One region of the Chryseobacterium metallicongregator genome, then DNA from elsewhere that is predicted to be linked to it. Evidence: riboswitches for the same ligand, from Rfam matches in the RefSeq annotation. Region 1 holds a riboswitch; each other region holds the start of a gene.

Evidence for each region. Region 1 has a riboswitch for S-adenosylmethionine ahead of REB14_RS15375 (alpha/beta fold hydrolase). Riboswitches for the same ligand answer to the same signal wherever they lie in the genome.
Region 2: another riboswitch for S-adenosylmethionine. It lies ahead of REB14_RS13160 (TonB-dependent receptor plug domain-containing protein); the one in region 1 lies ahead of REB14_RS15375 (alpha/beta fold hydrolase).
Region 3: another riboswitch for S-adenosylmethionine. It lies ahead of REB14_RS12820 (TonB-dependent receptor plug domain-containing protein); the one in region 1 lies ahead of REB14_RS15375 (alpha/beta fold hydrolase).

The regions. Positions count from the first base shown of each region.
Region 1 is NZ_JAVIXS010000014.1:402,362-406,930, reverse strand. It holds gene REB14_RS15385 (O-succinylhomoserine sulfhydrylase) at 1-523, opposite strand, end outside; gene REB14_RS15380 (ACT domain-containing protein) at 634-2,172, opposite strand; gene REB14_RS15375 (alpha/beta fold hydrolase) at 2,172-3,116, opposite strand; SAM riboswitch class I at 3,177-3,283, opposite strand; gene REB14_RS15370 (MGH1-like glycoside hydrolase domain-containing protein) at 3,472-4,569, shown strand, end outside.
Region 2 is NZ_JAVIXS010000009.1:174,547-179,115, forward strand. It holds gene REB14_RS13155 (APC family permease) at 1-930, opposite strand, end outside; gene REB14_RS13160 (TonB-dependent receptor plug domain-containing protein) at 938-3,370, opposite strand; SAM riboswitch class I at 3,463-3,568, opposite strand; gene REB14_RS13165 (alpha-amylase family glycosyl hydrolase) at 3,826-4,569, opposite strand, start outside.
Region 3 is NZ_JAVIXS010000009.1:102,946-107,514, reverse strand. It holds gene REB14_RS12825 (TonB-dependent receptor domain-containing protein) at 1-1,634, opposite strand, end outside; SAM-I-IV-variant riboswitch at 1,754-1,851, shown strand; gene REB14_RS12820 (TonB-dependent receptor plug domain-containing protein) at 2,149-4,569, shown strand, end outside.

The DNA.
Region 1 (4,569 bases):
TAAGATTATGTTTTTTCGCAATCTGTCCAAAGAATTCAAGGTCAAGAATTTCAATAGCCGGATTGGTAGGCGTTTCAAGGTATAAGATCTTGGTATTAGGTTTAATATATTGCTCTACATTCGCGGCATCTTCTGCTTTGAAATAAGAGGTTTCAATATTCCATTTCGGGAAATATTTGGTAAACAAAGTATGAGTAGATCCGAATACTGACTGGCAGCTTACGATATGATCTCCGGCATTCAGTAATGCAGCAAATGTAGAATAGATGGCTGCCATTCCTGTTGCAAAGGCATATCCTGCTTCTGCTCCTTCCATTTTAGCGATCTTATCTGTAAATTCGGTTACGTTTGGATTAGAGAAACGGCTGTATAAGTTTTTAGGTTTTTCTTCTGCAAAGCTTGCTCTCATATCTTCCGCATCCTGAAATATAAAACTGGAAGTAAGATATAGCGGTGTAGAATGCTCATCAAACTGGCTTCTTTCCGTTTGGGTTCTTATTGCTGATGTTTCAAAATTTTCCATATAGTTTTAATTTGTCAATTCAGCAGGGTAACCATTAGATTCTTCGCTATGCTCAGAATGACAATTGCAGTAATGGTTACACTGCCAGATTGGTAGATTGTTACATTAATTTATTTCGTTTCACTTACTCTTAAAATATCCCCGAATACACCTCTTGCTGTAACCTGTGCACCAGCTCCGGCTCCCATAATCACGATTGGATTCTCTCCATAACTTTCTGTGTAGATTTCAAAGATTGAGTCTGAGCCTTTCAGCTGTCCTAGTGCGGAAGTTGCAGGAACAGAAATCAGTTTCACATCCAGCTCGCCTTTATCTTTCTGTAAGTCACCGTGTAGATCACCTACATATCTCAATACATGTCCGGGCTCCTGATTTTCTTTTATTTTCTGGTATTCTTCGTCCAGCTCTTCCAGTCTTGAAAGAAATTCTGATTTTGAAACTTCAAGTAAGCTTTCCGGAACAAGATTTTGAATATTGATATCTCCGAATTCGTTGATAAGGTCTAATTCTCTTGCCAGAATTAATAATTTTCTTGCTACATCATTTCCTGATAAATCTTCTCTCGGATCCGGTTCTGTATATCCTTTTTCCAAAGCTTCGTTGATGATGGTTGAGAATTTATCGTTCCTCAAAGAAAAATTATTGAAAACATAGCTCAATGTTCCGGAGAACACTCCTTTGATTCTTGTGATATTTTCTCCTGAAAGGTGTAATAATTTGATGGTATCAATTAACGGTAATCCTGCTCCCACATTGGTTTCATACAAATAACGTCTGTTGTTTTTACTCAACGTATATCTTAGTTTTCTGTATTCTTCTATTGGAAGGGTATTGAAAATCTTGTTGGAAGACACCAGATCGAATCCGTTTTCTGCCAAAGCATGATAATTTTTCACAAAATCTTTGCTTGCAGTATTATCCACAACGATCAGATTTTCCAGTTGGTTTTCATTAGAGAAGTTGATTAGTTCTTCTACATTCGATGGATGTTCTGCTGTTAAAACCTCATCACTCCAATTGGCGTCGAAACCTTTTTTGTTGAAAGCAATTTTCTTAGAGTTGGCTACTGCAACTACTTTAAGGTCTATTTTTTTTCGTTTTTTAATTTCTTCTGCAGATTCCAAAACCTGTTGTATCAATGTCTTTCCTACATTTCCGTGACCAATGATGGCCAGATGAACGGTCTTCGGCTTTTTGAAAATTTCAGATTCTATGATGTTTCTTGTTTTTTCATCCTGTGAAGATGTTACTACGATGTTCACTCTGTTTTCTCCTGCTACCTGATTCAAAAGCAATGGGAAAACATTATTTCGTGCCAGTTCTGCAAAGACTTTATTGAAATCTTCTGCAACAAAACCAATCACAGAAACATTATTGATACTATAAATTTGGGAAACTTTTCCAGATTTTCTTTCTGCTTCAAATTCATCAATAAGACAAGCAACCGCTTTCTCTGCATCATTTTCATGAACCAGAATAGAAATTCCGTTTTCTATAGCCTGTTGAGAAATTACGCCAACACTGATGCGTGCTAAAGTAAGCGCTTTAAAAATACGTCCGTCAATCCCGATTTCTCCAAGGAAATCCTCTCCTTCAAATTTGACGATTGATCTGTTCTTTAAAAATTTTATTTCGTTAGCATTTTTCATTACTTCTGTAAAATGTTTTTTATGATATTATTTAATTGTTGATATTCCATTAGGAAGGCATCATGCCCGTGTATAGATTGGATCTCGTGATAAGAAACATCCTTATTTTTCTCTTTTAAGTTTTCAAAACACATTCGGATTTCTGAAGCCGGGAAGAATAAGTCTGTATCTACGGAGATCATGTGCATTCGTGCCTGTATGTTCTCCAGTGCTTCTTCAGCAACGTTGATATTCATTAAGAGGTGGTTCATCAGCTTGTAACTTTTTAAACTAAACCTTTCGTTTAGTGCATTACCATGATAAACCAACCAGTCTTCTGATTCCAGGCGTTTTTTTTCCTGGTTATATTGGTTTTGAAATCTGTCATTGAGTGACTGTGGCGTTCTGTAACACAACATGGCATGAATTCTCGCTTTCTGTAATGGTTCTTCTTTATCATTCAATAAAAATTTCTGAACCAGACATTGTGCATGAAGCCAATCGTGTGTTCTGTAATCACAGGCAATAGGAATAAATATTTCTGTGAGATCCGGCTGCTTGGCAAGCATTTCCCAGGCAATCCCTCCTCCCAGAGAACCTCCGATAATGGCATATAAATTTTTGATATGTAAAGCTTCAAGCCCTTTCAGAAATATCGCTGCGATATCTGAAGGTGTGAAGTCTTCATTATCTTCAATTAAAAAATCGTCGTATCCGTTTCCTGGTATATTGAAGCACAGAACAGTATATTGATCAGTATCAACAATCTGATTTTCTCCTACCAGCTGTTTCCACCAACCTTTTTCTCCGGATACATTTGAATTTCCGGTAAGAGCATGGTTGATTAAAATGATTGGAGCTGTAAACAGATCTTTCCCAAAAAGCTGATAGCTTAATGAGATATAGTATTCCTTTTGGGAATAAGTTTGATACGTAAGATTAATATAGTTTAGTTCTGTTTTCAATTCTATTAAATTTTAATACAATTGAAAATGCCACAGGAAATGGCTGAAAAGAACTTCAGTAAGTTATCTGTCCAAAATTATTTGGTAGAACGTAGCACCTTCTTTGCTTGCACAAAGGGTTGCTAAGGTTTCATAGGGTCTAATCCCTCAACCTTTCTTGATAACATTTTCAATATTTGAATGAACGAATGATGCAAAGGTAGTTCTTTTCTTTTAATTTCAAAAAAAAATTATTTTAATATTTAAAAAAGCCTTTAAATACAAGTATTTCAAGACAATATTAATAATTATTCAGATGAAAAAAATTGGAATTACTTCTCAAAAAAACTAACTTCGTATGGAAAAATGATGAGATATGACCGCCGAAAAAGATAGATTACAAGATACCAAATGGAAAAACTGGGGACCTTATGTAAGCAACCGGCAGTGGGGAAATGTACGCGAAGATTATAGCCCGAACGGGAATGCCTGGAATTTTACCAATCATAATAATGCAGAAAGCTATGCCTACCGATGGGGTGAAGAAGGTATTGCCGGAATTTCTGATGTAAAACAGCTTTTATGTTTTGCTTTTTCGTTTTGGAACAAGAAAGACAAAATGGTAAAGGAAAGATTCTTTGGATTGAGCAACCCTCAGGGAAATCATGGGGAAGACATCAAAGAAATCTTTTATTATCTGGATAATACACCTACTCATAGTTATATGAAAATGGTGTATAAATATCCAATTAATGAATTTCCTTACGATGACCTTGTTGCAGAAAACGGGAGACGCAGTAAAAAGGAACCGGAATATGAGATTTTCGATACAGGAATTTTCGATAATGATGAATATTTTGATATTTTCATAGAATACTGTAAAGCCGATCACAATGATATTCTTGCCAGAGTAACGGTCTGTAACCGAAGTCAGCATAAAGCACCTATTATGGTAGCGCCTACTGTTTGGTTCAGAAACAACTGGAAATGGGGATACAACACCTATAAAGCAGAAATCAATGCTTCTCATGACGGAAGTATCAACATTGGCCATGACAGTATTTCGATTAAAAAACTTTATTCCCGAAATACCAATACACAAAGCGTATTTTGTGATAACGAAACCAATAATTCTAAGCTTTACGGAGCTCCTGCAGCTGAAAACACTTATTTCAAAGATGGAATCAATAATTTTATTATCCATCAAACGAATACGGTAAATCCTGAAAAAAAGGGAACAAAAGCTTCTTTTCTGATCGATGAAATGATTGAAGCCGGGGAATCCAAAGTTTTTGAATTCAGATTATGTCCGGATGAAGCTGATGAACCTTTTGAAAATTTTGATGAAATATTCAATATACGAGAGGCTGAAGCTGAAGAGTTTTATAAAGAAATTCAGAATGACACTGTCAACGAAGATGAAAGAAATGTGCAGAGACAGGCTTTTGCCGGACTTCTCTGGAACAAACAGTTC
Region 2 (4,569 bases), on a different contig from region 1:
ATGTGTATGTTTTGCAAAAGCCTGCGTTAATCTTGATCCTACCCACAGATAACCACTAATTGTTGCAATAAGCTGCAGGGCGATAAAAACATTAACGATTTTTCCAAAAGCCGGTCCCAGCATATTTACTGCAGCTTCTCCCATTACATCTTCTTTTCCTGCCAACTGACTTACAGGAGCGTGTTTCAGCATAATATAATTTACCAGAATATAGCTTACCGTCACGAAAACGGTTCCGATGATGAGTGATTTGGGAAGGTTTTTCTGAACATCTTTTATTTCTCCTGCGATATAGGAAGCTGAATTCCAGCCTGTGTAGGAATAAGTTACAAATACCAGAGAGGTAGCAAATGCAGGAAGTATGATCTCATTCTGCCAGCTGTCACTGAAATTGAGACTGTTGCCTATCTTTGGTGAATCTGAAATTCCTACCCCAAGAATAACCAGTACAATAATAAAGGCTATCTTAATGAATGTAAAAAAGTTATGAAATCTGCTGGATGTTTTCAGGCTGAACGATAATGCAATCGCCACCAGGAAAATAGCTGCAATCGCAAAGCCATTTCCAAAAGAATAATCAAATACAGAAAGGTATTTTGACATGGCCAATGCAGCCAGCGCAACCGGAGAAGAAAATCCAATAATGAGTGAAATCCAGCTTATCAAGTATCCAAATATCGGATGATAGGTTTCTGTGAGATAAATAAAATCTCCTCCGTTTCCTTTAAAATGTGACCCCAATTCTGCATAACAGAAAGCCCCGAACAAAGCGAGAACCCCTCCTATACTCCATAGCAGGAAAATACTGTAGGTATTGGTAATATCGGATAACTGAAATCCCAGGGTTGTAAAAATCCCTGTTCCGATCATATTGGAAACTACGATGGCTGCTGCTGTTTTCCAGCCAATCTGATGTGAGGTAGTACTCATTTACTGATTAAAAATTAAAATTAAGCCTTCCGAAGAAATAATTCCCCAGTGTTCCCATCTGAACCGGTGCATATTTGAATACTCCATAATATGAATTTCTATAAATCTGGCGATCCGGGAAGACATCAAATACATTGTTGGCTCCTATTGTAAAGTTGATACTTTTTGTAATATCATATCCAACACTGATGTCGGTAACGACCTTTGGTGAGAACTCCTGCACGTCTCCAAACGGATAGCCATCTCTTATTACTTTACCAAAATAGGTATTTCTTACGAGAAAATTGAACTTCCCGATTCCATAATTTAATCCTAATGAAGCTTTTGTTTTGGGAGAAAGAGTTTCAATGATGTTGATCTGATCCGGACCAAAAAACTGGTTCTGCGGAGTTCCTAAATTTTCCGGAAAGTGGAAATCTGTAATTTTGGTTTCCGTATAGTTTCCGGCAAGATTGATATTTAATTTTCCATTGCCAAGAATCCAGTCATAGGTTACTACAACATCAACTCCTTTTGTTTCGGTATCAATAGCATTCGCAAAAAATCTTCCGCTTTCTACCTTAAACTGATCTAATCTTTCATCAGTAATATTGCTGGTGATCACAATTCTGTCTTTTACTTTAATCCAGTATCCATCTATGGTGATTGTCAAATTGTTTAAAGGCCTTAAAGTAAATCCTGCACTTGCATTAACAGAGGTTTCCTGTTTTAGTTTATCAAATCCAAGAATTTCAGCGGCTTTGCTATCATTGCTAAAGATTCCCTTTGTAACAATCTTCTCGCCTGAAGTAGAAATATCAGCATAAGAGTTATTAAAATACTGCTGTTGCAATGATGGTGCTCTGAATCCTGTTCCCACTGCTGCTCTTACCGCATAATTCTTTACAAATTCATATCGTACAGCAAGTTTTCCATTCAGTGTATTTCCGAAGTCTGAATAATTTTCAAATCTTGCTGCTGCATCAATATTCAATTTTTTATCTAAATCATAGGAAACATCTGCATACACTGCGGTGGAATGTCTGTCTTTCTTCAATGCATTATTTGGAGAAAACCCGATAAAGGATTGAGATCCTCCCGCACCAAGCACTGTTGATCCTTCAGTGGCTACGTTTCCATTGATGTCATATTGGGTATAGGAAGCTTCATCACCTGCCTTGATCTGGTATTGTTCAAATCTGAATTCTCCTCCAAATGCGATATTGAAACGGTTTATATTTTTGGAAATATCAAGATTAATGGTATTTTGAAGAAAGCTATGCGCTCCGGCATAAAAACGGGTTGGAGATTTTGCTCCCAAAGAAGCGTTATTCGTATTGTTTACATTATAATTGAAGGTATTGCTTCCAAAGGTATTACTAAGATCAAAAAACCAGTCATTGACATTATATTTTGCTCCTACAGCATAAGAAACATCGTATACCTGGGAGGCCAGAGTTGCCTGAAATCCGTTCGGGTAAATGGACGAAACTACATTAGATTTTTCGCTCGGAAGTCTTCTGAAACCAAAGCCATTTCCTTCTTTGATGCTGAAACCGCCAAAAGAATACAGTTTAAAGTTATCGTTAAAAGGATATTCTGAATTGAAAAACAGCTGTCCCTGTCTGATCTGGGCATCTCCGATCTGAAAATTAAAATCGTCACGTGTTAATCCTCTTTTTGCAATTTCTGCATCATCTGCGGCTCTGGCAGCTTTTATGGCTTCTGCGTCCCCAGCAAATTCATAGGCAAAATTATCTCCGAAAATATCCAGGTCATGATTTTGCGTTCTTGTGGTTTTTCCTCTGTGACTTAGCTGTAATGAAAGATTAATATAGCCTTCTTTCTTTCCTAATGAGGCTCCATAATTAACTCCTGCCTGGTAAGTATCACCATCATTTCTTCCGGTTAACCCATAGGTAAGACTTGCTGAAGCTCCGGTATTTTTCTTAAGAATTATATTGATAACTCCTGCAATGGCATCAGAACCATATTGTGCAGCAGCTCCATCTCTTAATACTTCTATTCTATCAATTGCAATTACGGGAATGGTACTCAAATCTGTTCCTACAGAGCCATTTCCTACCGTATTCTGATAATTGACTAATGATGTGGAATGTCTTCTTTTTCCGTTAAGCAAAACCAGAACCTGATCGGGTCCCATACCTCTAAAAGTAACAGGGTCAATATGTTCTGTCCCATCAGAAGCAGACTGCCTCACTGCATTGAACGATGGAATCACGTAGTTCAGGAGATCCTGAGCCGTCATTTGCGGAGTGCTTCTCTGGATTTTATCGATATTAATTACATCTACAGGAACCGGCGTCTCCAGTTTTGTTCTTTTGACGTTACGGTTTCCAACGATGATAATATCTTCGATCTGTTTTCCTTTTTCCTCACTTTCCTGAGCAGCGACCAGAATTGCTCCAAGCAATAATACAGCTGTGCTTAATTTTTTCATTTTGTTCTTGCCAATTAATAATACGAATCTGACGGATCTTTCCGCAGATACACAAGACTTCAAGAAATGGAATTCATATAGAGTATTGACTTCACTTATCTCCCCCAAAGGGTTGGAATTAGCACCTTTACACTTCTGGAAACGTGTAGGTTGCTAAGGTTTCACCGGGCCAAATCCCTCCACCTTTCTTGATAAATCTACTGCAAAAGTAGACTATTTTTTTAAATGTACAAAAAAGCAGATCTGCTGTACTGCAAATCTGCCTTTCATTATTTTATAGAAATTGTTTAAAGTTTTATTTTTGAAACATTAAGATGATATTAAGGTGATAAGAGTATTAAGATCAGCTCCGCTTTGAGCTTAAAAATCAGAATGATTCATCTTAACAATACTTTATTTCTTAAATAGCTCTTAATGGCTCAATATATTAAAAATCAACAACTTCATAAGTTATTTTATTTAATCATCATCTTTTGAATGGCTATTCCTGTATCTGATTTCAACTGTAACAGATAAGTTCCCGCCGGATAATTAACCTTCATATTATAATTTCCATTCTCTTTATCCAGTTTGAATGAATCCAATTTTTTACCCGTCATATCAAAAATCAGGATCTCTCCGTTTTTTGCTTTACTGAAAACGAGTTGAGCGATTCCGTTTCGAACCGGATTATCTGCAATCTGAAGGGATAATTTGTTGGCTGCATTGGTATCTTCGGTTGATAAAGCACCAGCATAATTTCCAAAGATCCTGAATTCTCCCGGTTGTAAAGTGATTGGAGTTGTTGTGGAAGCTATATTCGAAATACTGTTGTCCATCAGATTCTGCCATTGACCTGTGTAAGGGAAATAAGGGACGACATTCTGTGCTGAAGTCGTGTAATTGGCTAATACAACCACATTCTTTATTCCTGTTGTAATAGCTGCATCATATACATAAATTCTTGTGATCAGGCCGGTAGGATCGTTCGTAAGGTTATTGGATTCTATACTGTAGGTTTTAGATTTAAAAACCTGATGGGTATTTCTGATGTTGATGATTTTAGCCCAAGTATCATATACTGCTTTTCTGTTCGCATTGGTATCATATCCTAAAGTGAATGCAACAGGTTTCTCATCAGTTCTGCATCCATTGTCTATAGTACCATTCGCACATCTGTTGATACTGAATTCATATCCTAGTTCTCCAAATTGCCAGAT
Region 3 (4,569 bases), on a different contig from region 1:
AGCTTTCTTCCGTCCTTTCGGATGATCTGTGCCACCTGGTTGCTTGCCGAACTTACACTATATCCGATAAATGCATAATCAAAAGCTGAAATTTTCAATTCATAATTATCAAAAATAGTAGGCTGTAGGTTAGGATTACCATTTACTTCGGTACTTGGCCCGGAGAAAGTTACGTTATTTGGGTTCAAAGCAGAAATACTCGGTAAGCTGATTTTTCTGTTGTAATTTGCCGCAATATTAACCTGGTTCATCATATTATATTGTACGCTTGCATTCGGGAAAAATTTAAACTTATTGAAAGGAATCAAATTAGCCTCCACCAGTTTCGCATCTTTATCAAAATATCTTGTTACCCCGGAAATATCATAGTTTTCAGCACGGGAACCCAATGTGAAGTCAAACTTTTTCAGTTTAGCCTGAAACTCCAAATAGGTAGAAGCGGTTTGTCTTTGATACTCTAAGTTAGTCAGTCCAAAACTTTCTGTATCATAATCCTGTCTTTCATATAATCCTCCAAAACTTACCTTTCCACCATCAAGAAGTTTGATAGGTTGGGCATAATCTACTTTGAAGTTGGCAATATTCATTACAGATTTATTGTTCAGAATATCTTTTAAACCATTGGTAGGACTGTTGATTGGTAGGTTTGGAGCGGCTGCAAATGTACCATCCTGAAAGAAATTGTCTTGAGAAAATTTACTGTCTGATCTTGTATAGCCAAACTGGAAGTCTAATTTTTGAGATTTATCTGCAAAACGTTTCTGATAGGTTACAACTGCTTCCTGTCTGAGACTATTGGTATGGGCAACATCTGAAGATGTATAAAAAGCTTCCCTTAAATCTTTTGGATTATTCTGGAAAGGCAAATCACCATGACCATTACTTAAAGTATAGTTGTCATTATTATTGTGATAAATATCGTAGTTTAATAATAATCTGTCCTGCCCCAAATCAAAAGTCAATCCGGATTTTGCAAAATATCCACGTGCGTATCTATCGGTATGGCTGCTCAAAAGTTCATCTTGTTGACCATTCAGCATACTTTCACGGTAGTTTTGACCTACGTTCAGCTGCCATCCGAAATATTTATTCCTTGCATTTAAATTAACAGAATTGGTTGTCCTGTTTCTGTATTTATCATAATTCGTGAAAGAATAATTTCCTGAATACGTAGCAGTTAAATATTTGTTGGCATTTTTATTAGTGATGATGTTCATGATGGCACCTCCGGAAGTAGCCGGAAACTCAGCACCGGGCTGGGTAATTACTTCAATTCTTTCTACAGAATTGGCAGGCATTCCTTCAAGGAAAGAGTTCAATTCATTGGACGTAATATTCAGGGGTCTTCCGTTAAGATACACTTCCAGCATTTTCCCCTGATACATCATCCCCGCGATATCGGTAGAAACAAGTCCAGGAAGTTTTTTAATTCCTTCCAGAACGTTTCCGTTATTCAGCTGAGGTTGTTCAGAAAAGTCAAAAATGGTACGGTCTGCCTTTTGCTCAACGGCTTTTTTAGTTTTGGTGATGACTACACCTTCTATTTGTTTTTCTTTAGCACCCGTAGTATTCTTTTCTTGTGAGAAAACAAAAACAGAACTTACCAGTGATAAAGCGAAAATCGTTTTTTTCATAATGTTTTAATGATATCCGGTTAGACGCTGAAAAACAGAATTTGTTACGGTAAAATGTTGAAAATCGAAAATTTAGGCTGAATTTTTTTTTTATTTATGAAATAATTATATCTTTGCCAGGTAATTATCAAGAATCTCTAGATGGGATAGCAACCTGCAAAAACAAGCAAGGTGCTGCAATCGATAAGCCGGATCTTCCGGAAAAAATGTTTATCATTCTATCATTATCCCCATCTTGAATTTTTGTTTTAAAGTTAAAATCAATGTTTAAAGACAAGGGAAATCACATTCCATCAGTAATTTTTTATTCTTCAGATCATGAAGTGAGTCTTCATTATTCTGATATGTTTTCATGCCATTTCTATATGCGCATGTGTTGTTGCTGCTAGCATTTTCTATTTCTAAAAAATAATACAAACATTCCGAACATCAATGGTAACCTTACATTTTAGGGTTACAGGATTTGTATTGCTCAAAAACAATTTTTTAATAACAAAAAGTAACAACAAACAACATGCATAATTTCAAAACAAAAATATTTGTTCCTTCTATTGCGCTTATTTCTACATTTTACTACGCCCAGACGGATACTTTACAATCAAAAAAAATAGATGATGTAGTCATCCTTGGTTCAAGAGGCTCAGGAAGATCACTGACAGATACGCCTGTTCCGGTAGATATTATTAACATATCAAAAATTTTAAAACAAAGCCCCACTAACAATATCAGTCAGGCTTTAAATTATATTGTCCCTTCGTTTTCATCCACCTCACACACCGTTAATGATGGAACTGATTTTGTAGATCCTGCTCTTTTAAGAGGGTTGGGCCCGGATCAGGTTTTGGTTTTACTCAATGGAAAAAGAAGATATCAGTCTTCATTGATTAATGTTACCCTTACACCGGGAAGAGGATCTGTAGGAACTGATCTAAATGCTATTCCGGCATTTGCTTTAGAAAAAATTGAGGTTTTAAGAGACGGTGCTTCCGCTCAATATGGTTCTGATGCCATTGCAGGAGTCGTTAACCTTGGGTTGAAAAAAAGGCTGGGACTTTCGGGACAGGTATTTTTAGGTGGATACGCTTCCTCCGTTGCCAATAATTTCTCCGGTGGAGTAGATGGACAGACTATTTCCGTAGATCTCAATTATGGAGCTAAAATAGGAAAAACAGGATTTATTAATATTACAGGTTCTACACAATATCGTGATCCCTATTCCAGAGCCGGAGTAAGAGAAGGTGATATTTTCAATGCTTATAATGCAATTAATTACAGAGCATTGCAGGATGGTATTAATATCGATGGTTTGTATAAAAATATTACGAATACGTCAAACACTCAACAGATTATTAGTACCATTAAACAATATGCAGCCAAGGTAAATTATTTCGGAACTGATTTTCAATCTCAAATTTCAGGAGCCAACAGCATTTCCGATCTTCAAAAATTATTAGGTAAAGATTTTACATCCCAGGAGCTTAATTACAGAGGATTAGAGAGAAAAGATTTCAGTTTGAGAGCCGGACAGTCTAAATTACAAGCCGGGCAGCTATTTTTCAACTCTGAAATTCCTGTGAATGATGATTGGAAATTCTACTCATTTGGTGGTTATAGTTACCGTCTTGGAAATGCCGGAGGATTTTACAGGCTGCCGAATACTGAAAGAAATATCAATGCAGTGACTCCCAATGGATATCTCCCTCAGATTGAAGCAACTGTAAATGATTATTCTCTTGCTGCCGGAATTAAAGGAAAATGGAATGGCTGGAATGTGGATTTCAGTAATACATTTGGGAAAAATACCTTTGGTTTTGGGGTTGTAAATACATTTAATACATCGCTTACAGACGGATCTCCAAGAACTTTTGATGCCGGAGGATCTGAGTTTTCACAAAATACTGTCAACCTTGATTTCTCCAAAAAGTATGATGTGCTGAAAGGATTAAATGTTGCATTCGGAGCTGAATACCGACACGAAAATTATAAAGTGAATGCAGGAAAAGAAAATTCTTACGCTTCTTACGATATCTATGGGCGTTTAGTAACTGCTAAAACTCCTGAAAATGAAAAAGTAACCGACTTCTTCGGATCTATAAGGCCAGCCGGAGCACAGGTTTTTCCAGGCTTTAGTCCGGAAAATGCCGTTTCAGGAAATAGAAACAGTATTGCTGCTTATGCTGATGCAGAGCTGGAAGTTACCGACGGCTGGCTGCTGGAAGGGGCGTTACGATATGAGAATTATTCAGACTTCGGATCTACATTCAATTATAAACTGGCAACCAATGTAAAGCTGGCTTCTAATCTGAACTGGAGAGGTGCTGTTTCTACAGGATTTAGAGCTCCTTCATTAGCTCAAATCTATTATAGCTCTACATCTACGTTGATTCAGCAGGGAAAAACTACACAGGTTGGTACTTTTAGAAATAATTCTGAAGCAGCACAAGCATTGGGGATTCCAAAACTGAAACAGGAAACTTCACAATCTTACAGCACAGGAATTACCTGGAAGATTCCGGCATTAAGCCTTACTTTCACTGCTGATGCTTATTTAATAAAGATTAAAGACAGAGTAGTGCTGACTGATCTTTTCTTCCGTCCTAATGGTAATTTTACTCCAGGTTCTGATCAGGCCGTTCTTCAGGATGCGTTTGATCTGGCAAGAGCTAGCGCTGCCAACTTTTTTGCCAATGCGGTGGACTCTCAGACAAAAGGTTTGGATATTACAATTTCTCAGAATTCAAAGATTTCATCAGGAGTTTCTTTGGAAAATAATTTTGGACTTAACCTTAATCAGACCAAAAGAATTGGAGATATCCATGTATCACCTAAATTGGTAAGTCAGATCGATAATTATTTCTCAGAGCCTAATAGAGTGTATTTTGAAGAAGCTGTACCGCGTGTAAAAGCTACCTTATCCAATACGTTAAGAGTTTCC